3 regions of the Streptomyces sp. NPDC002701 genome follow, and region 2 is predicted to be linked to each of the others. Evidence: riboswitches for the same ligand, from Rfam matches in the RefSeq annotation. Region 2 holds a riboswitch; each other region holds the start of a gene.
The links. Region 2 has a riboswitch for cyclic di-AMP ahead of ACFYXC_RS11105 (NlpC/P60 family protein). Riboswitches for the same ligand answer to the same signal wherever they lie in the genome.
Positions count from the first base shown of each region.

Region 1: linked by a shared signal. The riboswitch ahead of ACFYXC_RS33535 (LysM peptidoglycan-binding domain-containing protein) and the one ahead of ACFYXC_RS11105 (NlpC/P60 family protein) in region 2 are both predicted to bind cyclic di-AMP.
Region 3: linked by a shared signal. The riboswitch ahead of ACFYXC_RS28700 (M23 family metallopeptidase) and the one ahead of ACFYXC_RS11105 (NlpC/P60 family protein) in region 2 are both predicted to bind cyclic di-AMP.

Region 1 covers NZ_JBIAQL010000019.1:114,627-122,486, reverse strand. The annotation lists gene ACFYXC_RS33545 (outer membrane lipoprotein carrier protein LolA) at 1-906, opposite strand, end outside; gene ACFYXC_RS33540 (polyprenyl synthetase family protein) at 1,238-2,248, opposite strand; cyclic di-AMP (ydaO/yuaA leader) riboswitch at 3,137-3,302, shown strand; gene ACFYXC_RS33535 (LysM peptidoglycan-binding domain-containing protein) at 3,308-4,057, shown strand; partial or broken gene ACFYXC_RS33530 (HAD family hydrolase) at 4,303-5,103, opposite strand; gene fahA (fumarylacetoacetase) at 5,670-6,914, shown strand; gene recQ (DNA helicase RecQ) at 7,113-7,860, opposite strand, start outside.
Region 2 covers NZ_JBIAQL010000003.1:596,493-604,352, reverse strand. The annotation lists gene ACFYXC_RS11125 (PspC domain-containing protein) at 1-594, shown strand, start outside; gene ACFYXC_RS11120 (LuxR C-terminal-related transcriptional regulator) at 591-1,343, shown strand; gene ACFYXC_RS11115 (NlpC/P60 family protein) at 1,382-2,443, opposite strand; gene ACFYXC_RS11110 (hypothetical protein) at 2,877-3,230, shown strand; gene ACFYXC_RS11105 (NlpC/P60 family protein) at 3,261-4,421, opposite strand; cyclic di-AMP (ydaO/yuaA leader) riboswitch at 4,428-4,601, opposite strand; gene pcrA (DNA helicase PcrA) at 4,948-7,482, shown strand; gene ACFYXC_RS11095 (M23 family metallopeptidase) at 7,558-7,860, opposite strand, start outside.
Region 3 covers NZ_JBIAQL010000013.1:113,184-121,043, forward strand. The annotation lists gene ACFYXC_RS28690 (M16 family metallopeptidase) at 288-1,649, shown strand; gene ACFYXC_RS28695 (M16 family metallopeptidase) at 1,646-3,034, shown strand; cyclic di-AMP (ydaO/yuaA leader) riboswitch at 3,265-3,421, shown strand; gene ACFYXC_RS28700 (M23 family metallopeptidase) at 3,434-4,228, shown strand; gene ACFYXC_RS28705 (GntR family transcriptional regulator) at 4,434-5,126, shown strand; gene ACFYXC_RS28710 (HPr family phosphocarrier protein) at 5,341-5,622, opposite strand; gene ACFYXC_RS28715 (GNAT family N-acetyltransferase) at 5,824-7,860, shown strand, end outside.

The DNA of each region.
Region 1 (7,860 bases), on a different contig from region 2:
CTCGGACGCCGGCTCGTCGCCCTCGGTGACCTTCGCGCCCTTCGGCGGGCTGAAGTCGAAGGTGGACGCGGCCGGCTTGGAGAAGTCGACCTCGGTGAAGCCCGCGTCGATGACGGCCGCGCCGCCGCTCGCCGGGGTGAGCGTGAACTTCAGCGGCAGACCGGTCTTCGCGTCCACGGCGATGGAGATCGCGCCGACCGTCGAACCGGACTGCTTCGGCTCGATCAGCAGTTTGTAGGCGTCCCGGCCGGCGACCTGCGCCGTACCGTCGACGGTCACGGACGTCGTGTCGTCGGCGGCCTTCAGTGCCTCGTCGGCCAGCTCCTTGGGCGTGGCGGGCACGTCCTCGGACCTGTCCTTCGTGTCCTTGCCCGCGGAGGCGGCGCCCTGCACGTGGTACGCCTCGTTCGACGCGCTGTCGTACGCCCACACCTCGTCGCCGTTGTGGATCACGCTGTACTCGGCGGCCTTGTCGAGGAGCGACAGCTTGTGCTTGTCCTCGCCGTCGGCCGCGACGCGCAGTGTGTGCGTACCGGACGCCAGTTCCATCAGCTTGGACGACGGGTCCGCGGACGAGCCCGAGCCGTCGCGCCCACCGCCCGTCGCACCGCCGAGGCTGCTCTCCAGGCCGCCGAGGTCCGGCAGCCCCAGGTCCGTGCTGATCTTCACCGTGCCGGACAGCTGCTGTACGTCCGAAGCGGCGATCTTCTCGATGAGCTGCTGGGCGCTGACCTTTGGCAGGTCGGGATCGCCGGAGCCCGCGAACGCCGGGACCAGCCCGATGGTCGCCGCCGCCACCCCCACCACCGCGACGGGAACGACGTACCGCGCGGCTTTGCGCCGGCCGGCGCGCATGTCGTCGGCCTCGTCCCCGGTCCTGCTGTCGTCGGATTCGTACGGTGCCATGTGTGCCCTACCTCCGTCGTCGGCGGCGGCTTACCGTCCTCGCACTCGTCCACCCCTGGCCGCCATTGTCACCCGAACTCCTGTGAAGTGGTGTGTCCCATCCGACCAAATCGGCCGCCGGAAAGCGTCAGACCTCGGAGCCAACTCCGTGTACACCTGCGGTATGACACGGGTGGACGGCGCCTCCCCCGACCCGTAGGGGTCGGGTGGGGCGGACGCCGTCCGTGTATCTCGCCGAAGCCCGGTGAAACCTGTGTCCACCGGTTCACGAAGCCGTGGTCGGCCCCGTACGGGATCTTCCCGGCGTGCCGCCGGTCCGTCGCCGTTCGGGTCAGCCCGCCCGGTGCACCACCGCGTCGCACAGCTCCACCAGGGCCGCCTTCGCGTCGCACTCCGGAAGCGGCACCAGCAGGGCGCGGGCGTCCTCCGCGTACCGCACGGTGTCGCGGCGGGCCTGGTCCAGCGCGGGGTGGACGCGCAGCCTGGCCAGCGCCTCCGCGTGCCGGGCGTCGTCGGTCAGGTCCGAGGCGAGCAGTTCGGACAGGGCGATGTCCTCGGCGAGCCCGAGCCTCTCCACCCGCTCACGCAGCCGCAGCACGGGCATCGTCGGGATGCCCTCACGCAGGTCGGTGCCCGGCGTCTTGCCCGACTCGTGCGAGTCGCTCGCGATGTCCAGTACGTCGTCGGCGAGCTGGAAGGCGACGCCGAGCCGCTCTCCGTACTGCGTCAGCACGTCGACGACCGTCTCGTCGGCGCCCGACATCATCGCGCCGAACCGTCCGGCCACGGCGATCAGCGAGCCGGTCTTGCCGCCGAGCACGTCCATGTAGTGGTCGACCGGGTCCCTGCCGTCGCGCGGTCCGGCGGTCTCCAGGATCTGGCCGGTGACCAGTCTCTCGAAGGCTTCCGCCTGGATGCGTACGGCCTCGGGGCCCAGGTCGGCCAGGATGTGCGAGGCACGGGCGAAGAGGAAGTCACCGGTGAGGACCGCGACGGAGTTCCCCCACCGGCTGTTGGCACTGGGCACCCCACGGCGCACGTCCGCCTCGTCCATCACGTCGTCGTGGTACAGCGTGGCGAGGTGGGTCAGCTCGACCACGACCGCCGAGGGCACGACACCCGGCGCGTACGGGTCACCGAACTGGGCGGCGAGCATCACGAGCAGCGGGCGGAACCGCTTGCCGCCCGCCCGTACGAGGTGCTGTGCGGCCTCCGTGATGAACGGGACGTCGCTCTTGGTGGCCTCGAGCAGTCCCTCCTCGACAGCCGCCAGTCCGGCCTGGACATCGGCTTCGAGAGCCTGGTCCCGCACGCTCAGCCCGAACGGCCCGACGACGGTCACGAGGGTCTCCTGTCTGCTGACGCTCTCAACGGCGGTCTCTGGATGTTCTGGGTGTTTCAGGTGCTGTAGGTGCTGTGGATGCCGTAGGTGTTTGTCGATGTGTCGCTGCTGGCACTCAAGTCAGCGTATCCGGTCGTCTTTCGATCACGATGAGCGCCCGCCCGTCACCCGCCCTCGCCCTGCCGGACACGCTCCACCTGGTCCCTTTTGCCCCATCGGCCAGGCCGGTCGGTATCGGATCACGGAAGGTATGTTCTTGATCTGCCGATATACCTTATATGACCGATACATCTCGAAAGAGGCACGCTTTCAGGCAAGAGCGCCGATCACTCCACGCCCCCCGCGTTCCCCCCGAGGGCGGAACCAAAGCCCCACGCGCCCATGCCGTACCCCCGGCCCTGCCGCCTGATCCGCCGTCACGGTCACGGCCAGGCACTTCGTCCGGCATTCACGCGACCCGAATTCCCCAGCATCGAGGCCCCGTTCTGGACACTCCGGATTCCGGCCGGACGAATTCCATTGCGGGCCGGACGAGTTCACGCGCGCACCGAATGATCACGAAAGACCGGGCACATTCCCGGTCCACCACGGGGGAAGAAAGGCCACCCATTCCGATCGCCCCACTTGTCCGAATTGCCAAGTTGTTTCGCTGATTCGGCATCCGAATCAGTGAATTGGGTCACGTCCGCCCGAACTGATCATTTTGTCCGGGCCACCGACTTCCGTTCGCGAAAGGCAAGTTGAACTTCGCCCTCCGCATGGATCAAGAGATGTGTCCCAGCCGAGGCTGGTCGTAGCCGTCCGAGCGCGAATTCGGGGCTTGTTCGCGACATGTGCTCTCGCATACGTTCTCGTCACTCCGGACGGATCGCCTAATCCTGCCACCGCCCGGAACACCAGCCATCCATTCACTCGCGTACGGCAGGAGCGGGGAAACCAGGTAAGTCGCCGGACCGGATATCGGCACGGCTAGGGGTGTAGTCGCGTACCGCACGCGGCCGGGCATCTCCCGCCCGAACCCGACAGCTCACCTCGTAGGCGTCGGAGAGGAATTTCGTCATGCCCACACGAGGTAAGCACCGCCGTCCCCGAACGAACACCCTCACGCGTGGCATCGTCGCCGCGGGCACGGGCGGAGTCGCGCTCGCGCTCCCCCTCGTGGGGGCGACCGGAGCCCACGCCGCACAGCCGGCCCAGGCAGCGCAGACAGCGCAGGCGGCCCAGGCCGCTCCGAACGCGGTCCCGCAGGTCTCGCTGGTCACCTACGAGGTGGTCAAGGGCGACACGCTGTCGAAAATCGCCAAGGCGCACACCGCCAGCGACTGGAAGAAGCTCTACAAGGCCAACCGCGCGGTCATCGGCAGCGACCCGGCACTCATCCGCCCCGGCACCGAGCTGACCGTGGGCACGAAGAACGCCGGCTCCTCCGCGAAGACCGCCCAGGCGGCCAAGACATCCGCCGTCACCCCGGCCGCCGCGAAGACCTACACGAACGACCTCGACGGCTGGATCAGGGAGTCGCTGGACGTCATGGCCCAGCACGGCATCCCGGGCACCTACGACGGCATCCACCGCAACATCATCCGCGAGTCGTCGGGCAACCCGCAGGCCATGAACAACTGGGACTCCAACGCGGCCGCCGGTACGCCGTCCAAGGGGCTCCTCCAGGTCATCGACCCGACCTTCGCGGCCTACCACGTGAGCGGCACGTCGCTCGACCCCTTCGACCCGGTCGCCAACATCACGGCGGCGTGCAACTACGCCGCCGACAGGTACGGCTCGATCGACAACGTCTTCGGGGCCTACTGACCGACGGCGCCCGGAGCCGCGTTCCGGCCGGCCCCTTGTCCGGCGCCCTGTCCCGCCTGTCCGGCTTGGCGGCCGCCCCCGCGACCGGCTTGCCTGCCGACGAGGGCGCCGGTCGGCCGGGCGGCCCCGTCGCGCCGACCCGCCCGGTCGCTCGGGTCGGCCTGCTCGGCCTGCTCGGCGCGGTCGGCGCGGTCGGCGCGGTCGGCGCGGTCGGCGCGGTCGGCGCGGTCGGCGCGGTCGGCCGAGAACATCCGTTCCAACACCACCGCGATGCCGTCGTCCTCGTTCGAGAGGGTGATCTCGTCGGCGACGGACTTGAGCTCGGGGTGGGCGTTGGCCATCGCTACGCCGCGCGCGGCCCAGTCGAACATGGGGATGTCGTTGGGCATGTCCCCGAAGGCGATGGTCTGCGCCGGCGTCAGGCCCAGCCGCCTGGCGGCGAGCGCGAGCCCCGTCGCCTTCGTGATGCCGCATGGCTGAAGTTCGACGGTGCCGGGACCGGACATCGTGACGGTGGCGAGGGAACCGATCACTCCGCGGGCGGCGGTCGCCAACGCGTCGTCGGAGAGCAGGGGATGCCGCAGCAGCACCTTGCTGATGGGCCGCGTCCACAGGTCGTCGCGGCGTCGCACCCGTTCCGCCGGAAGCGTCGGGTGCGGCATCTCGTAGCCCGGCTCGATGAGGGTGAGGCCGTCGACCCCGTCCTGGTCGACGGCCGCGTACACCTCGCCGACCTCCGCCTCGATCTTGCCGAGAGCCACCTCGGCCAGCTCGCGTTCGAGGGTGACCGACCACACCATCCGGTCCGCGCCGGCGTCGTACAACTGCGCGCCCTGTCCGCACACCGCGAGCCCCTGGCTGCCCAGTTCGTCCAGCAGCGGACGTACGCGCGGGGCCGGGCGCCCCGTCACCACGAGGTGCCGGGCACCTGCCCCGACCGCCATCGCCAGCGCGGCGCGTGACCGGTCCGAGAGGGTGTCGTCGCCGCGCAGCAGCGTCCCGTCCAGGTCAGTGGCGATGAGTGAATATGCATTCGGTGGGGCCATGATCAGAGAATACGGATCGAATGCCCCAGCGACTCGACGGGAACCGGACGTCGTCCGGCACCTCGGCCGTCACAGAGGTCACCGTACGCCCCCTCAGGCCCCGGCAGTTGGGGCCGATCCCATGACATATCGGCCACCCCGCCGGCCCGGTCCGCACCCCCTCGCGCCCCCCTCGGCGACCGTCCCCTCGCCTCAGCCGTGCCGTCCCGCCAGGTGCCGGGCCGGCCGCGGCGCCGGTTGCGGCCATGGGGGCGCGCCGAAGGCGACAGAGCCCTTTCCGCGCGCCACTCCGCGCACCTGTGCGCCGGACTCCACGGCGAGCGCCGCCGTCTTCCGGGCGGACCAGGACGGGCCGTACGGTGCCCGCGGTGCCCCCTGGTGTCCCACGCCCGCCCGAGGGGGCCGGGTCGGGGCCCACCCCGCCCCTCCCCTGGACGGAGGCCAAGCCGGGACCAACCACTCCGACCTGCCCTTGTCCGGACGTCACGAACTCCGGAGACACTGCCCACGAACGGCGCCTCCCCGTAACGTGTGCTGCACCCACACGGAAAGCGAGGCAGCACCCCATGCCCCCCTTCGATGTCCCCGAGGGCGATCCCTTCGGCCCGCACAATCTTCCGTACGGCGTCTTCTCCCTGGGCGGCTCGCCGGACGGCTCTCCGGGCGGCTCCGCTCACCGGAGCGTGGGCGTCCGGCTGGGCGATCATGTCCTGGACGCGGGGGCCGCCGCGGTGGCACTCGGTTCCCCCTACGCCGCACTGCTCGCGCAGCCCTCGCTGAACCCCCTGCTCGCGGCCGGCCGCACGGCGTGGTCGGACGTACGGCGGGCACTCACCGCATGGGTGACGGTGCCCGCCCACCGCGAGACGGTCGCACCCCTGATGAACCCGCTCTCCGAGGTGACCCTCCATCTCCCCTTCGAGGTCGCCGACTACGTCGACTTCTACGCCTCCGAGAACCACGCCCGGAACGTCGGCCGCATCTTCCGCCCCGACGCCGAGGACTCCCTCACCCCCAACTGGAAGCACCTGCCGATCGGTTACCACGGCCGGGCGGGCACCGTCGTCGTCTCCGGTACCGACGTCGTACGCCCCGCGGGCCAGCGCAAGGCTCCCGCGGACCCGGCGCCGGTCTTCGGTCCGTCCGTCCGGCTGGACATCGAGGCGGAGGTCGGCTTCGTCGTCGGCACCCCCTCCGCGATGGGCACTCCGGTACCGCTGGCAGGCTTCCGCGACCACGTCTTCGGGCTCTGCCTCCTCAACGACTGGTCCGCGCGCGACCTCCAGGCATGGGAGTACGTTCCCCTCGGTCCCTTCCTCGGCAAGTCCTTCGCCACGTCGGTGTCGGCGTGGGTCACCCCCCTCGACGCGCTGGAGGACGCACGGGTCACGCCCCCGACGCGTACGCATCCGCTCCTCCCCTATCTGGACGACTCCTCGGAGGACCCGGGCGGCTACGACCTGCGGATCTCCGTCGCCGTCAACGGCCATGTGATCTCCGAGCCGCCGTTCTCCACGATGTACTGGACCGCCGCCCAGCAGTTGGCCCACATGACCGTGAACGGGGCTTCGCTGCGCACGGGCGATCTATACGGGTCGGGCACGGTGAGCGGGACCTCGGAGGGCGAGCGGGGTTCGCTCCTGGAGCTGACGTGGAACGGGCGGGACGCCCTCGAACTTCCCTCCGGCAAGCGGACGTTCCTGGAGGACGGGGACACGGTGACGCTGACCGCGTGGGCCCCCGGACCTGACGGCACGCGGGTCGGGCTGGGTGAGGTGACGGGGCGCATCGCGAGCGCGGGGGTTCGCTGACGCGGGCGGTTGCCGGCGGGCGGTTGCCCGCGCGGGTGTTCGCTGACGCGGGGTCGTTCGGAGCTGCGGGCCGGTGGGGGCCGGTCGCGCAGTTCCCCGCGCCCCCGGGGGGGGGTACGGCGGGTCCTCCGTCGTGTGTCCGGTGCGGGTGCTCTGGGGCTGAGCGCGCAGTTCCCCGCGCCCCCAGGGGGCGGGGGGCTAGGGGCAGTCCTCTGGTTCTGGTTCTGGTTCCATTTCTGGCCAGTGCAGGTCGGGGTCGCCGTCGCTGCGGCGGTGGGGCTTCGGTGTCGGTGCCGGGCTCGGGGTAGCGCTCGGCGTCCCGGCCGGACGCTCCAGGGACCCGAGCACCCCGATCACACCCTCCCCGTACGTCGCGAGCTTCTTCTCGCCGATGCCGCTGATGCCGCCGAGCTCCTCCACGGAGGTGGGCCACAGTGTGGCGATCTCCCGCAGCGTGGCGTCGTGGAAGATGACGTACGCCGGGACGCCCTGCTCCTTGGCCTGTCCGGCACGCCAGGCGCGCAGGGCCTCGAAGGCGGGGAGCAGCTCCGCGGGCATCTCGGCCGCCGCGGCCGCCGCCTTGGCCTTGCGCTCGGCCCGGCCGGAGCCGGACGAGCCGGACGAGCCGCGGGACGTCACCGGCTTCGGCTGCTCCTTGCGCAGCGGCACCTCCCGCTCGCGCCGCAGCACCGTCCCGCTCGCCTCGGTCAGGACCAGCGTGCCGTACGCGCCCTCGACCGAGAGGAGGCCCTGGGCCAGCATCTGCCGTATGACACCGCGCCAGGCGCCCTCGTCCAGCTCCTCGCCGATGCCGAACACGGACAGCTGGTCGTGGTCGAACTGGATGACCTTCGCCGTCTTCTTCCCGAGCAGGATGTCGACGATCTGGATCGCCCCGAACTTCTGCCCCCGCTCACGCTGCAGCCGCACCACGGTGGACAGCACC
Region 2 (7,860 bases):
CGCCTCATGCGCATCCGCGCCCAGGAGCGGGCCGAGGTCGCCGCGCACGTCCACGACTCGGTGCTGCACACCCTGACCCTGATACAGCGCAACGCGGAGAACGCGAGCGAGGTACGACGCCTGGCCCGCGCCCAGGAGCGCGACCTGCGCAACTGGCTCTACAAACCGGAGGGCACCGGCAAGGACGAGGCGGAGGAGCCCGACACCCTCGCCGAGGCCGTCAGGCGCAGCGCGGCGGAGGTGGAGGACAAGCACGGCGTCCCCATCGAGGTCGTGGTCGTCGGCGACTGCCCCCTCGACGACCGGACCGGCGCCCAGATGCAGGCCGCGAGGGAAGCCATGGTGAACGCGGCCAAGTACGGTGGCGAGGGCGGCGCGGTGCAGGTCTTCGCCGAGGTCGAGGGAAGGACCGTCTTCGTGTCGGTCCGGGACCGCGGTCCCGGATTCGACCTGGACTCGATACCCGCCGACCGCATGGGCGTCAGAGAATCGATCATCGGCCGCATGGAGCGCAACGGCGGTACGGCACGGCTGCGCGCCGTGCCGGACGGCGGCACGGAGGTCGAGCTGGAGATGGAGAGGGCGGAGACATGAGCGACGCGAACGAACCGACCGGAGCGGCGGCAGCGGCTGGGGCGTCCGGAGCGGGCGCGGCCGGCGACCCGGCGGGTTCCGCGCCCGGGCGGCGGGTGCGCGTGGTGCTCGTCGACGACCACCGCATGTTCCGTACCGGAGTCCAGGCGGAGATCGGGCAGACCGAGCGGACCGGCGTCGAGGTGGTCGGCGAGGCCGCGGACGTCGACCAGGCGGTCACGGTCATCACCGCGGCCCGCCCCGAAGTCGTCCTGCTGGACGTGCACCTGCCGGGCGGCGGCGGGGTCGAAGTGCTGCGCCGCTGCGCGCCGTTGATGGCCGACGCCGAGCAGCCGGTCCGGTTCCTCGCGCTCTCCGTGTCGGACGCCGCGGAGGACGTCATCGGTGTGATCCGGGGCGGAGCCCGCGGCTACGTGACGAAGACGATCACCGGCGCGGACCTCGTCGACTCCGTCTTCCGCGTCCAGGACGGCGACGCCGTCTTCTCGCCCCGCCTGGCCGGCTTCGTCCTCGACGCCTTCGCCTCCACGGACGCCCCGCCGGTCGACGAGGACCTGGACCGCCTCACCCAGCGCGAGCGCGAGGTCCTGCGCCTCATCGCCCGCGGGTACGCGTACAAGGAGATCGCCAAGCAGCTCTTCATCTCCGTCAAGACGGTCGAGTCCCACGTCTCGGCGGTCCTGCGCAAACTGCAACTGTCGAACCGCCACGAGCTGACCCGCTGGGCGACGGCACGACGGCTGGTGTGACGGCGCCGGACGGACACCCCCGCTCACGCCACTCCCGCTCACGCCACCCGCGTCGCCCCCGCGAACGGCATCTCGTCGAGCGGCGCCACCCGCACCGGCGCCGAGGGGTTGGGCGCGTGCACCATCTGCCCGTTGCCCACGTACAGCCCCACGTGACTGATGCCCGAGTAGAAGAACACCAGGTCACCGGGGCGTAGTTCGGAGCGGGCGACGCGCCGGCCCGCGGCGATCTGCGCGTACGTCGTCCGGGGCAGGGTGATGCCCGCGGCGCGGTACGCGGCCTGCGTCAGCCCCGAGCAGTCGAAGGCGTCGGGACCGGTGGCACCCCACACGTACGGGCTGCCGATCTTCCCGTAGGCGTACGAGACCGCCGCCGCCGCACGGGAGTCGGGGACGGTCGCGGCGGGGCCCGCACCGAGTGCGCGCGGGGCCGGGCCGGAACGCGAGGCGCGTGCGGTGTCCGGGGCGTCCGCGCCGATGCGGGTCCGGTCCTCGTCCGACAGCCGGGCCAGCAGGCGGCGCGCCTCGGCCAGTTTGCCGGTGACCGTCTTCCTGTGCCGCTCCAGGTCCGCCTGCCGTGCCGTGAGCGAGGTGAGTTCGACGCGCGCGGCACCGCGCAGCCGCTCGATCTCGCCGAGCTGGGCGCGTACGCGCGACACCGCCGAAGCCTGCCTGCTGCCGGCCCGCTCGGCGAACGCGGCCCCGTCCAGGTACTGGTCGGGGTCCGAGGAGAGCATCAGCCCGAGCGAGGGGTCCATGCCTCCGCTCCGGTACTGGGCGGTCGCCAGCGAACCGAGCGCGTCCCGTTCGGAGGTGAGCCGGTCCGTCCTGCGCGCGGCCTCGTCCTGGAGGGTGCCGAGCCGGCCCGCCGCCTTCGTGGACTCCTCCTTGGCCCCGTTGTACTTCTCGGTGGCGACCTCCGCCTCCCGGTACAGCTTGTCGACCTTGGCCTTCACCTGCGCCGGCGTCAGTTCGGGCGCCGCGACCCCCGTCCCGCTGAGGCCGGTCGCGCCCGCCGCGCCCGCGAGGGCGACGGTGAGGGCGGTGCGGACCGTACCGCCGCCGAGTGGACGCTGTCTGGGCCTGCGGTGCGCTCCCACGTATCGTTCCACGTTCCTTCCGTACGGCCGGGTGCACGTCCGGCGACGGCCCGCACAGGGGGAGCGGGTCGCCGCCGGACCTTTCTGGCGGTGGTGCCGACTGCCGCCCCTGACCCGGGCGGTTGTGGTGGGGAGCCGGTCACCTGGGGAAGGACGCTAAACCTGGATGCGCGTGGCTGGTAACGGCATGTATGGAGATGGTGATTTTCGGTCACCGAGCGACCGGGTGTGACCGTGATCCGGGCCCGGCTCCGCCGACTTGGCGTGGTCCGGTGACCGATGCGCGCGTTGTGGGGGAGCGGCGGGCGGGGTACTGCTACGGGTTCCGTGAGCACGAGGTGCGGAGGGCGCGGAGAGAGAGTGGGCCGTGGCGGGTGCCCGTGCCCGGGGCGGCGCGAGGCGGCGTACCGGGGTCCGGTTAGGGTCCGGGCTCATGGACGTACTGATTCATGTCTTCGTCGCCCTGCACATCATCGGGATCGCCGCCCTGCTGGGCGGTTTCCTCACCCAGCTGAAGGCCATGGGGGACGGCACCGCCCGCTTCACCCCCGTCATGCTGCACGGCGCGCTGACCATGCTGGTCACCGGCGTGGTCCTCGTCGGCCTCAACCAGGCCGACGACCAGAGCGTCGACAACGTCAAGATCGGCGTGAAGCTGGCCCTGCTGGTCGTGATCCTCGGCCTCGTCTATGTGAAGCGCGACGAGGAGAGGGCCGAGAAGGGCCTGTTCGCCCTCGTGGGCGGCCTCACCACGGTGAACGTCTTCATCGCCCTGCTCTGGACCTGAGCAGGGCGATGAGCTCCGGAATCCGGTGAGCTACGCCGGCCGCTCCACGCCGTGGACCGGCATGGAGAAGATCGACTCCTCGCGGACGTACGCGCCCGGCCTGGGGGCGTGGACCATCATGCCGTCGCCGGCGTAGATGCCGACGTGACTGATGTCGTCGTAGAAGAAGACGAGGTCACCGGGCTGGGCGCTCTCCACGGAGACCGTCGTGCCGGTCTCGACCTGGTCCCACGTCGTGCGCGGCAGGGTCACACCGGCGGCCTTCCAGGCGGCCTGGGTGAGCCCGGAGCAGTCGTACGAACCGGGACCGCTCGCGCCCCAGACGTACGGCTTGCCGATCTGCGCGCGGGCGAAGGCGAGCGCCTTGGCCGCCTTGGTGGCGGTCGCGACGGAGCCGGGGACGCTCCCCGTACCGGTGCCCGGGCCGGTGGCGGCACCCGTGCCCCGCGGGGCCTGAGCCGCCGCCTCCTGGCGCCGGCGCTCCGCGTCGGCCGCCTGCTGCCGCGCCAGCTCGTCCGCCTTGCGGCGGGCCTCCTGCTGCCTCTCCCGTTCGATCGCCGCGAGCCGGGCCCTGTCCTGCGAGGTCAGCCGGGAAAGGAGTGCGCGCGCCTCGGCGAGCTTGCGCTGGACGTCCGCCTTGGACGTCTTCAGCGTGCTCTGCGTCGCGGTCAGCGTCTCCAGGCCCTCCGACGCCTCCTGCCGCTTCTGCGTCGTGACGGCCCGCTGCGTCGCGTAGTCGTCGACGGCCTGCTTCTGCCGGGCGGTCAGCCGGTTCATCAGCTGGGTCTGGTCGAAGTAGTCCTGCGGCTCGTCCGCGAGGAGGAGGGAAGCCGTGTCGGGGGCCGAGGCTCCCGTGCGGTACTGAGCCGCGGCGAAGGTCCCGAGCGCCTCGCGCGCGCTGTTCAGTTTCTCCGTGCGCTTCGCCACGTCGTCCAGGAGGCCGCCCACGCGCTTGCGCTGCTTGGTGGTCCTCTCCTTGGCCGCGTTGTACTTCTCGGTGGCCGTACCCGCCTGCTGGTAGAGGTCGTCGACCTTCTTCCGGACTTCCTCCATGCTCGGGTTGGGCTCCGCGGCGGGCGCGGCGTCCGCCGTCTGGGAGAGTAGGGCCACCGAGGTCAGGGCCGCGGTGGCGAGAGCCGGCGTCCGCATGCCCATGGAACCGGCGGACCGCGACTTGCGGTGTGGCGCCACGAGGGCGTCTCCTTCCGTCATCCGCCTACCGAGTTAGCTGTCGGGTTCGGGCGAATGCTTCGGAAGGTTTGCCCTACGGCCCTGATTCCCGTGCGGGAGCCGGGCCGATTCACCCCAATGTCGGTTGGGTCCCCGGTTCCGGTGGCCACGAGGGCGTACCGGATTCGGCGGAGGCCGCTCGGCCCGGCGTTGTTCGCCGGTGCGGGTCGAGCGACCTACGCGAAAGTTAGCCAATTCGTGTGGCACCTGTGAAGTTTGATGTGCGATATGCCCGATACATTTTCGTGACCTGAGCTGTGAACGTCGTTCGGTGTCGATATTTGGGTGCGTTCTGGGTGGATGTGCCCGAAGTGGCGCGAGGGGCGTGCGGAAGGGATTTCCGCGAGCAATCCGTGGGTCCGCGGGTGCGTGCGTGCTGGTCGCGCGGTTCTCGGGCTTCCCACGGGGCGTCGACGGGCCGTGATTTTCGGTGAGGTTCCGGCGGTGGCGGCGGGGTGTCAGTGGGGACGCCTAGACTCGTAGAGCGATGAGCAGCCTCTTTGATGACAGCTTCCTGGCGGACCTCGGACCCTCGCAGGCCCACGAGACGGAGTCCCCGCCGCCGCCCGAGGACGAGGCGCCGGACCCCGTTCCGGACGACCTGTTCGGCGGGCGGTTCGACGTGCCCCCCAGCAGGGACGGCCACTACCGCGACGGCGCCCCACGGCCGCTCGTCGATCCGGCCGCGCTCCTGGACGGGCTGAACGAGAACCAGCGCGCGGCGGTCGTCCACCACGGCTCACCCCTGCTCATCGTGGCAGGCGCCGGCTCCGGCAAGACCCGGGTGCTCACCCACCGCATCGCCCACCTGCTGGGCGAGCGCAAGGTGCACCCCGGCCAGATCCTCGCGATCACCTTCACGAACAAGGCCGCGGGCGAGATGAAGGAGCGCGTCGAGCAGCTCGTCGGCCCGCGGGCGAACGCGATGTGGGTGATGACCTTCCACAGCGCCTGCGTACGGATCCTGCGCCGCGAGAGCAAGAAGCTCGGCTTCACGTCGTCCTTCTCGATCTACGACGCCGCCGACAGCAAGCGCCTGATGGCCCTGGTCTGCCGTGACCTGGACCTCGACCCCAAGCGCTTCCCGCCGAAGTCCTTCAGCGCCAAGATCTCGAACCTGAAGAACGAGCTGGTCGACGAGGAGGACTTCGCGGCCCAGGCCGCCGACGGCTTCGAGAAGACCGTCGCCCAGGCATACGCGATGTACCAGTCGCGGCTGCGCGAGGCGAACGCGCTGGACTTCGACGACCTGATCATGACGACGGTCAACCTCCTGCGCGCCTTCCCGGACGTCGCCGAGCACTACCGCCGCCGCTTCCGGCACGTCCTCGTCGACGAGTACCAGGACACGAACCACGCGCAGTACTCCCTCGTCCGGGAACTCGTCGGCACCGCCACCGACCCCGTCGCGCACCCCGAGGACGTCCCGCCGACGGAGGGCGACCTCCCGTCCGCCGAGCTGTGCGTCGTCGGTGACGCCGACCAGTCGATCTACGCCTTCCGCGGCGCGACGATCCGCAACATCCTCCAGTTCGAGGAGGACTACCCGAACGCGACGACGATCCTGCTGGAGCAGAACTACCGCTCCACGCAGACGATCCTGACCGCCGCCAACGCGGTCATCGAGCGCAACGAGTCCCGCCGCCCCAAGAACCTGTGGACCAACGCGGGCGCGGGCGCGCGCATCACGGGTTATGTCGCCGACACCGAGCACGACGAGGCGCAGTTCGTCGCCGACGAGATAGACCGCCTCACCGACGCGGGCGACGCGAAGGCCGGCGACGTCGCCGTCTTCTACCGTACGAACGCCCAGTCCCGTGTTTTCGAAGAGGTCTTCATCCGGGTCGGCCTGCCCTACAAGGTCGTCGGCGGCGTCCGCTTCTACGAGCGCAAGGAGGTCCGGGACGTCCTCGCGTACCTGCGGGTGCTCGCGAACCCCGAGGACTCCGTACCGCTGCGCCGCATCCTGAACGTGCCCAAGCGCGGTATCGGTGACCGCGCCGAGGCGATGATCGACGCGCTCGCCCAGCGCGAGAAGATCAGCTTCCCGCAGGCGCTGCGCCGCGTCGACGAGGCATACGGCATGGCGGCCCGCTCGACCAACGCCGTCAAGCGGTTCAACACGCTGATGGAGGACCTCCGCACGATCGTCGAGTCCGGCGCAGGCCCGGCGACCGTCGTACAGGCGATCCTCGAACGCACCGGCTACCTCGCCGAGTTGCAGAACTCCACCGACCCGCAGGACGAGACCCGCATCGAGAACCTCCAGGAACTCGCCTCGGTGGCCCTGGAGTTCGAGCAGGAGGCCGCCGGCGGCGAGACCGAGGGCGACGGCGGGGACGACGGCGAGGGCGAGACGTCGGTCGGGCTCGCCGCCTTCCTGGAGCGGGTGGCCCTGGTCGCCGACTCCGACCAGATCCCCGACGAGGACGAGGACGGCTCGGGCGTCATCACACTGATGACCCTGCATACCGCCAAGGGCCTCGAGTTCCCGGTCGTCTTCCTCACCGGTATGGAGGACGGCGTCTTCCCGCACATGCGCGCCCTCGGCCAGACCAAGGAACTGGAGGAGGAGAGGCGGCTCGCGTACGTCGGCATCACCCGCGCGCGTGAGCGGCTGTATCTGACGCGGTCGTCGATGCGCAGCGCCTGGGGGCAGCCCTCGTACAACCCGCCGTCCCGCTTCCTGGAAGAGATCCCGGACGCGCATCTGGACTGGAAGCGCAGGGGTTCCATGGGCCCGGTGGCCGGCGGTCCGGCGGCCGGGGTGGCTGCCTCGCTGTCCTCCTCCCGCTCCCGCTCGGCGGCCTCGGGCGCGTCCGGCTTCGCGACGCGGCGGGGCTCCGCGGAGAAGCCGGTGGTGTCGGTGACGGTCGGGGACCGGGTCACGCACGACCAGTTCGGCCTCGGCACGGTCGTCGGTGTGAAGGGCACGGGCGCGAACGCGGAGGCGACGGTCGACTTCGGCGGAGAGAAGCCCAAGCGCCTGCTGCTGCGGTACGCGCCGGTGGAGAAGCTGTAGGAGGAGCCGTAGGCGGAGAAGCGGCAGGGCCGGGGCGGGACCAGTCGGTCCGCGGTCGCTCGGTCCGGGACTCGCCTACGTGGGGTCCACCCCGTGGCTGCGCAGCCACGGGAGCGGGTCGATCGCCGAGCCGCCGCCGGGACGTACCTCGAAGTGGAGGTGTGGGCCGGTGGAGTTGCCCGAGTCCCCGGAGTACGCGATCGGGTCGCCGGCCTTCACGACCGTCCCCGGGGCCACCTTGTAGGTGGAGAGGTGGCAGTACCAGGTCTCCGTGCCGTCCTTGGCCGTCACGATGATCATGTTCCCGTAGGCGCTGTTCAGCTGCGTACGGACGACGCCGTCCGTGGCGGCCATCACCGTCGTGCCGTACGAGACCGG
Region 3 (7,860 bases), on a different contig from region 2:
ACCGCGGAGGTCCCAGGACGCTACCGCGTCGCCGGCCGCGCGGCGGTCCCCAGGGGGTACGGACATGATCACGGTGGCGTTCGCGCCCTCCGGAAGCCGTGTGTCCGGTTTCCGCCCCCGGGCCGGGGGCGCGCCCGCGCTCGTACGACCGTACGAGATGCCGGTGGCGCCGGGCGTGCTCGCTCTCGGCGTACCCGGCACGGGAACTTCGCCAGCTGTCCGCGCGCTTGCATACAGTGGCATGACTAGCAGGAATTCAGCAGTTCCCCGCGATCGAAGGGACGTACATGCCCATGGGTCACACGGCCACAGCCGAGGCCGGTTCCGGCGGCCTGACAGCGACCGAGCACCGCCTGGCCAACGGCCTGCGTGTGGTGCTCTCCGAGGACCACCTGACCCCTGTCGCGGCGGTGTGCCTCTGGTACGACGTAGGCTCGCGCCACGAGGTCAAGGGCCGCACCGGGCTCGCCCACCTCTTCGAGCACCTCATGTTCCAGGGCTCCGGACAGGTGAAGGGCAACGGCCACTTCGAACTGGTGCAGGGAGCGGGCGGTTCGCTCAACGGCACGACGAGTTTCGAGCGGACCAACTATTTCGAGACCATGCCGACCCATCAGCTGGAGCTCGCTCTCTGGCTGGAGGCCGACCGGATGGGCTCGCTCCTCGCCGCCCTCGACGAGGAGTCGATGGAGAACCAGCGGGACGTCGTCAAGAACGAGCGCAGGCAGCGCTACGACAACGTCCCCTACGGCACCGCGTTCGAGAAGCTGACCGCTCTCGCCTACCCGGAGGGCCACCCCTACCACCACACCCCGATCGGGTCGATGGCCGATCTGGACGCGGCCACCCTCGAGGACGCCCGCGCCTTCTTCCGCACCTACTACGCGCCCAACAACGCGGTGCTGTCGATCGTCGGCGACATCGACCCGGAGCAGACGCTCGCCTGGGTCGAGAAGTACTTCGGCTCCATCGCGAGCCACGACGGCAAGCCCGCCCCGCGCGACGGCTCGCTCCCGGAGACCATCGGTGAGCAGCTGCGCGAGGTCGTCGAGGAGGAGGTCCCGGCCCGCGCGCTGATGGCCGCCTACCGCCTCCCGGAGGACGGCACGCGCGCGGCCGACGCGGCCGACCTGGCCCTCACGGTTCTCGGCGGCGGCGAGTCGTCCCGGCTCTACAACCGGCTCGTGCGCCGTGACCGCACCGCCGTGGCGGCCGGGTTCGGCCTGCTGCGCCTCGCCGGGGCGCCCTCCCTGGGGTGGCTCGACGTGAAGACGTCCGGTGACGTCGAGGTCCCGGTGATCGAGGCCGCCGTCGACGAGGAGCTCGCCCGGTTCGCCGAGGAGGGCCCCACCGCCGAGGAGATGGAGCGCGCGCAGGCCCAGTTGGAGCGCGAGTGGCTGGACCGGCTCGGTACGGTCGCCGGCCGCGCCGACGAACTGTGCCGGTACGCCGTCCTGTTCGGCGACCCCCAGCTCGCCCTGACCGCCGTGCAGCGCGTCCTCGACATCACCGCGGAGGAGGTCCAGGAGGTCGCCAAGGCCCGCCTGCGCCCCGACAACCGCGCGGTGCTGGTCTACGAACCGGTCGCCCCCGAGGACGCCGACGCCACCGCCACCACCGACGACACCGACGAGGAGGCGGCCAAGTGACCGAGCTCGCCACGATGGAGTTCCACCCGCAGCCCCAGGCCGGCGAGGCCCGGCCCTGGGCCTTCCCGGCGCCCGAGCGCGGCGCGCTCGACAACGGCCTGACGCTGCTGCGCTGCCACCGCCCCGGCCAGCAGGTCGTCGCCGTGGAGGTACTCCTGGACGCGCCCCTGGAGGCCGAGCCGAAGGGCCTGGACGGCATCGCCACGATCATGGCGAGGGCCTTCTCCGAGGGCACCGACAAGCACTCCGCCGAGGAGTTCGCCGCCGAGCTGGAGCGCTGCGGCGCCACCCTCGACGCCCACGCCGACCACCCCGGCGTACGCCTCAGCCTCGAAGTCCCCGTCTCCCGGCTGCCCAAGGCGCTCGGCCTGCTCGCCGACGCCCTCAGGGCGCCCGCGTTCGAGGACGGCGAGATCGAGCGGCTGGTGCGCAACCGGCTCGACGAGATCCCCCACGAGACCGCCAACCCGGCCCGCCGGGCCGCCAAGGAGCTGTCCCGGCAGCTCTTCCCGGCGGACTCGCGCATGTCGCGCCCGCGCCAGGGCACCGAGGAGACGGTCACCGCGATCGACTCCGCGGCCGTACGCGCCTTCTACGAGAGGCATGTACGCCCCGCCACGGCCACCGCGGTCATCGTCGGCGACCTCACCGGCGTCGACCTCGACGCCCTGCTCGCGGACACCCTCGGCGCGTGGACCGGATCGCAGGCCGAGGCGCGTCCCGTGCCGTCGGTGACCGCCGACGACACCGGCCGCGTGATCATCGTCGACCGTCCCGGAGCCGTCCAGACGCAGTTGCTCATCGGCCGCGTCGGCGCGGACCGGCACGACCGCGTGTGGCCCGCCCAGGTGCTCGGCACGTACTGCCTCGGCGGCACCCTCACCTCCCGGCTGGACCGCGTCCTGCGCGAGGAGAAGGGATACACCTACGGAGTACGGGCGTTCGGGCAGGTGCTGCGCTCCGCTCCGGACGGGACGGGCATCTCCATGCTCGCCATCAGCGGCTCCGTGGACACCCCGAACACCGGCCCGGCGCTCGACGACCTGTGGAAGGTGCTGCGCACGCTCGCCGCCGAGGGCCTGACGGACGCGGAGCGCGACATCGCCGTGCAGAATCTGGTGGGTGTGGCGCCCCTGAAGTACGAGACCGCGGCCGCCGTCGCGGGCACGCTCGCGGACCAGGTCGAGCAGCACCTGCCGGACGACTTCCAGGCCACGCTGTACCAGCAGCTCGCCGCGACCGGCACCGTGGAGGCCACCGCGGCAGCCGTGAACGCCTTCCCGGTGGACCGCCTGGTGACCGTGCTCGTCGGTGACGCCGCGCAGATCGAGGAGCCGGTCAGGGCCCTCGGCATCGGTGAAGTCAGCGTCGTGACGGCCGAGTAGCGACTGGCCGGTGACCGACAGCGGGTGGGCCCGGGCGACCGACGAGGTGCCCGGGCCTGCCGTTGTCCGCCTTCGTCCATGGTTGCCTGATCTATCCGTATTGGTAGGGAGGTTGCCTGTCTGCTCTGTGGCATGCGCTACAAAAGTGGTGATCCGTTTGTCGTTTGAAAGAGGCGCCGCTTAGCGTCGGTCCGGCTGTTCGTCAGGCAGTGCGCCGCGCCCGCGGCACCGGACAGTCATCGCCGAGTCCCCGTACGGCGCGAGCCAGGGGAGCCGGGGACCCACCGTCCCTGGGGTGAATCGGACGCCCTTCCCGAAGGGGGTCCGTAGGAGACCTTCCTGCTCCGAACCCGTCAGCTAACCCGGTAGGCGAGAAGGAAGGAAAGGACCAGCCACTTCATGGCGTTCACCCGCGCCACGGGGAAGCACCGTCTTCCCAGCCGCATGACACGTACGACCCGTAGGACCGTCGGCGTCGCCGCCCTCGCCACCACCGGCGTCGTGGGCACCCTCGCCGCCCCGGCGTTCGCGGGGGAGAGCTCGGTCGCGCAGACCGGGCACACCGGCCTCACCCAGGCCGTCACCCTCGGCGACTCGGTCGCCCAGGAGATAGACGCACAGGCCACCGCCCAGCGGCAGGCCGCCGAGCAGGACGCCGCCCGCGAGAAGGCCGAGGCCGCCGCGAAGAAGCGCGCCGAGGAGGCCGCGGCGAAGGCCGAGGCCAGGGCCGAGAAGGAGCGCGCGGCGGAGGCCCGCGCCGCCCGTGCGGCCGAGCGCAAGCGCCTCAACGCGTACACCGCGCCGATCGCCGGTTCGTACGTCTCCACCTCCTACAAGGCCGGCGGCGCCGTCTGGTCCTCCGGCAGCCACACCGGCATCGACTTCCACGCCGCCAGTGGCACCGCGGTGCTCGCGGTGGGCTCCGGCACCGTCGTGGAGGCCGGCTGGGGCGGCTCCTACGGCAACCAGGTCGTCCTCAGGATGGCCGACGGCACGTACACCCAGTACGGGCACCTCTCGTCCATCGGTGTCTCGGTGGGCCAGACGGTCACTGCGGGGCAGCAGATAGCCCTCTCCGGGGCGACCGGCAACGTCACGGGGGCGCATCTGCACTTCGAGGCGCGCGCGACCGCGGAGTACGGATCCGACCTGGACCCGATCGCGTACCTCCGCTCGCACGGAGTGAACGTCTGACCCACGGCTCTCGGCGGAAGGCCCCGGCTCACCGAGCCGGGGCCTTCCGCCGGTCGATGCCCCTCGATGCGGGGTGAAGTGGCGTGTGTCCAAAAAATAGCCATGGATTCCGAACCGCCTTCGGAATTTCCCGTTCTCTGCAATAGAGTCGCTGAACAGGCGTCGATCGACCGCGTTTCGCGGGGATTAAGGCGGAGGTCCGGTCATGCGTATTCCCGCGCGCTCGGTATGCACGGCGATCCGGGACGACATCGTCGCGGGTGTCTACGAGCGCGGCAGCCGGCTGACCGAAGAACTGCTCGCACGCCGTTACGGCGTCTCGCGGGTCCCCGTGCGCGAGGCGCTGCGCACCCTGGAGGCGGAGGGCTTCGTGGTGACCCGCCGGCACGCGGGCGCGTGCGTCGCGGAGCCCACGGACCAGGAGGCCGCCGACCTTCTGGAGATGCGCGTGCTGCTGGAGCCGCTGGGCGCCGCCCGCGCCGCCCAGCGCCGCACCGAGGCCCATCTCAAGGTGCTGCGCGGCCTGGTCAGGCTGGGGCAGGAGCGGGCCAGGCGGGGCAACAGCGAGGATCTGCGCTCGCTCGGCGGCTGGTTCCACGAGACGCTCGCGCAGGCATCCGGCAGCCCGGCGCTGACCTCGACGCTCAACCAGCTGCGGCACAAGATCGCCTGGATGTACTCGGTCGAGGCGCCCGCGCACCCCGCCGAGTCGTGGACCGAGCACGGGGCCATCGTGGACGCCGTCGCCCGCGGCGACAGCGACCGGGCCCGGTCGGTCACGGCGCTGCACGCCGAGCGGGCGACGACCGCGCACCGGCTGCGCTTTCCCGGCGGGCACCGCGCCGAGCGTGTGAGGACTTCGCAACATCCCGTAAACACGGCGGGCCCGCGGTATTAACAGGAACACCGTATACAAAGAAGGTATTCGGCGGGCGACTATGTGCGCTGCCATTTTTTCGTGTGCCGCGTGCCGACCGTGCCGGTAATTGCGGAGCGCGCATTGTCCGTAAGCGCGGAAATAGCCGACCCGCTCCGGCGCGTAAAGAAAAAACGGCGGAACCGCGTCGCCCCGGGGTGTGGGTGACGCGGCTCCGCCGTACGTGATCGCGCGGTCAGACCGTCTCGGGGAGTTCGTCGAGACCTTCGGCGACCAGCTTGGCCAGACGGTCGAGCGCGGCGTCCGCGCCCTCGGCGTCGGAGGCCAGGACGATCTCCTCGCCGCCCTGGGCGCCCAGGCCGAGGACCGCGAGCATGGAAGCGGCGTTGACGGGGTTGCCGTCGGCCTTGGCGATCGTCACGGGGACGCCGGAGGCCGTGGCCGCCCGGACGAAGATGGAGGCGGGGCGGGCGTGAAGGCCCTCGGTCCAGCCGACGTTGACGCGGCGCTCAGCCATGTGATGCTGCCCTTCAGGTGTCTCAAGGTTGTCTAGACCAGTGTTCCATACGTGCGGCGCCCCGAGCGGGCGCGGACCCCAAGACTGCCCCGCGCCCCGGCCGCACGCGAACCCGCCGCCGCCGGCACCCCGCCGGCCGTGCCCCTGCCGTGCCGGGCGGAGCCCCCGTCGTTGTCGGAGGCGAGTCGTACTCTGGGCCCCATGCAGACCCCGACGGACCGGCACGAGTACCCCGCTCACTGGGAGGCCGACGTCGTCCTGCGCGACGGCGGCACCGCGCGCGTCCGGCCCATCGCGGCCGACGACGCCGACCGCCTCGTCAGCTTCTACGAGCAGGTGTCGGACGAGTCGAAGTACTACCGCTTCTTCGCGCCCTACCCCCGTCTGTCCGCCAAGGACGTCCACCGCTTCACCCACCACGACTACGTGGACCGGGTGGGCCTCGCGGCCACCGTCGGCGGCGAGTTCATCGCGACCGTCCGCTACGACCGCATCGACGCGGACGGTCTGCCCGCCTCCGGACCCGCGGACGAGGCGGAGGTCGCCTTCCTCGTCCAGGACGCCCACCAGGGCCGTGGGGTGGCGTCCGCGCTGCTCGAGCACATCGCGGCCGTCGCGCGTGAGCGCGGCATCCGCCGCTTCGCCGCCGAGGTGCTGCCCGCCAACAACAAGATGATCAAGGTGTTCACGGACGCCGGGTACCAGCAGAAGCGCAGCTTCGAGGACGGCGTCGTCCGCCTGGAGTTCGACCTGGAGCCCACCGACCGCTCGCTCGCCGTGCAGCGCGCGCGGGAGCAGCGGGCGGAGGCGCGCTCGGTGGCCCGGCTCCTGGCGCCCGGCAGCGTCGCGGTCGTCGGAGCGGGCCGCACCCCCGGGGGAGTGGGGCGCGGCATACTGGAGAACCTTCGCGACGCGGGGTTCACCGGACGCCTGTACGCGGTGAACGGAGCAGTCCAGGAGAAGGAGATCGCCGGCGTCCCGGCCCACCGCTCCGTGCGGGACATCGCCGAGCCCGTCGACCTCGCCGTGCTCGCCGTCCCGGCCGAACGGATCCCCGAAGCGGTCGCGGAGTGCGGTGAGCACGGGGTGCAGGGGCTCGTCGTGGTCGCCGCGGGATACGCCGAGAGCGGCCCCGAGGGCCGGGAGCGCCAGCGCCAACTCGTGCGCCAGGCGCGTACGTACGGAATGCGCATCATCGGGCCGAACGCCTTCGGAGTCATCAACACCTCACCGCGGACGCGGCTCAACGCCTCCCTGGCGCCCGAGATGCCGCGCACCGGGCGCATCGGCCTGTTCGCGCAGTCCGGGGCCATCGGGATCGCGCTGCTGTCCCGGCTGCACCGCCGCGGCGGCGGGGTCACGGGGGTGACGGGCGTGTCGACCTTCGTCTCCTCGGGCAACCGCGCGGACGTGTCCGGCAACGACGTCCTGCAGTACTGGTACGACGACCCGGACACCGACGTCGCGCTCATGTACCTCGAATCCATCGGCAACCCGCGGAAGTTCACCCGCCTCGCGCGGCGCACGGCCGCGGCCAAACCACTGGTCGTCGTCCAGGGCGCCCGGCACGGCGGAGCGGCGCCCCAGGGGCACGCCGTACGGGCCACGCGGCTGCCCCACGCCACGGTGTCCGCCCTGCTGCGGCAGGCCGGGGTCATCCGGGTGGACACGATCACGGAACTGGTCGACGCGGGGCTGCTGCTGGCGCGCCAGCCCCTGCCCGCCGGCCCGCGGGTCGCCATTCTCGGCAACTCCGAATCGCTCGGCCTGCTGACGTACGACGCGTGTCTCGCCCAGGGGCTGCGGCCGCTGCCGCCCCACGACCTGACGACGGACGCCAGAGCCGAGGACTTCCGCGCCGCGCTGACACGGGCACTGGCCGACGACGCCTGTGACGCCGTCGTGGTCACCGCGATCCCGGCGGTCAGCGAGCGGTCCGCGGCGGACGCCGCTCTGGCGGAGGCCCTGCGGTCGGCCTCCGCGGCGGCTCCCGCCAAGCCGGTTCTCGTGGTCCACGTGGAGCTGGGCGGGCTCGCGGAGGCCCTGTCCGCGGCCGCCGGCACGGCACCGCAGGCCGCTCCCGTCCTCCCGGCGGGCGCGGACGCCGACAACCCGGCCCACCCCGCCGCCGGCCGACCCACTGCGGCGCAGAACACCGCGGCGCAGAACACCGTGGCGCAGAACACCGCGGCGCAGAACACCGCGGCGGACAGCACGAGGGCGGGCAGCACCCGGACG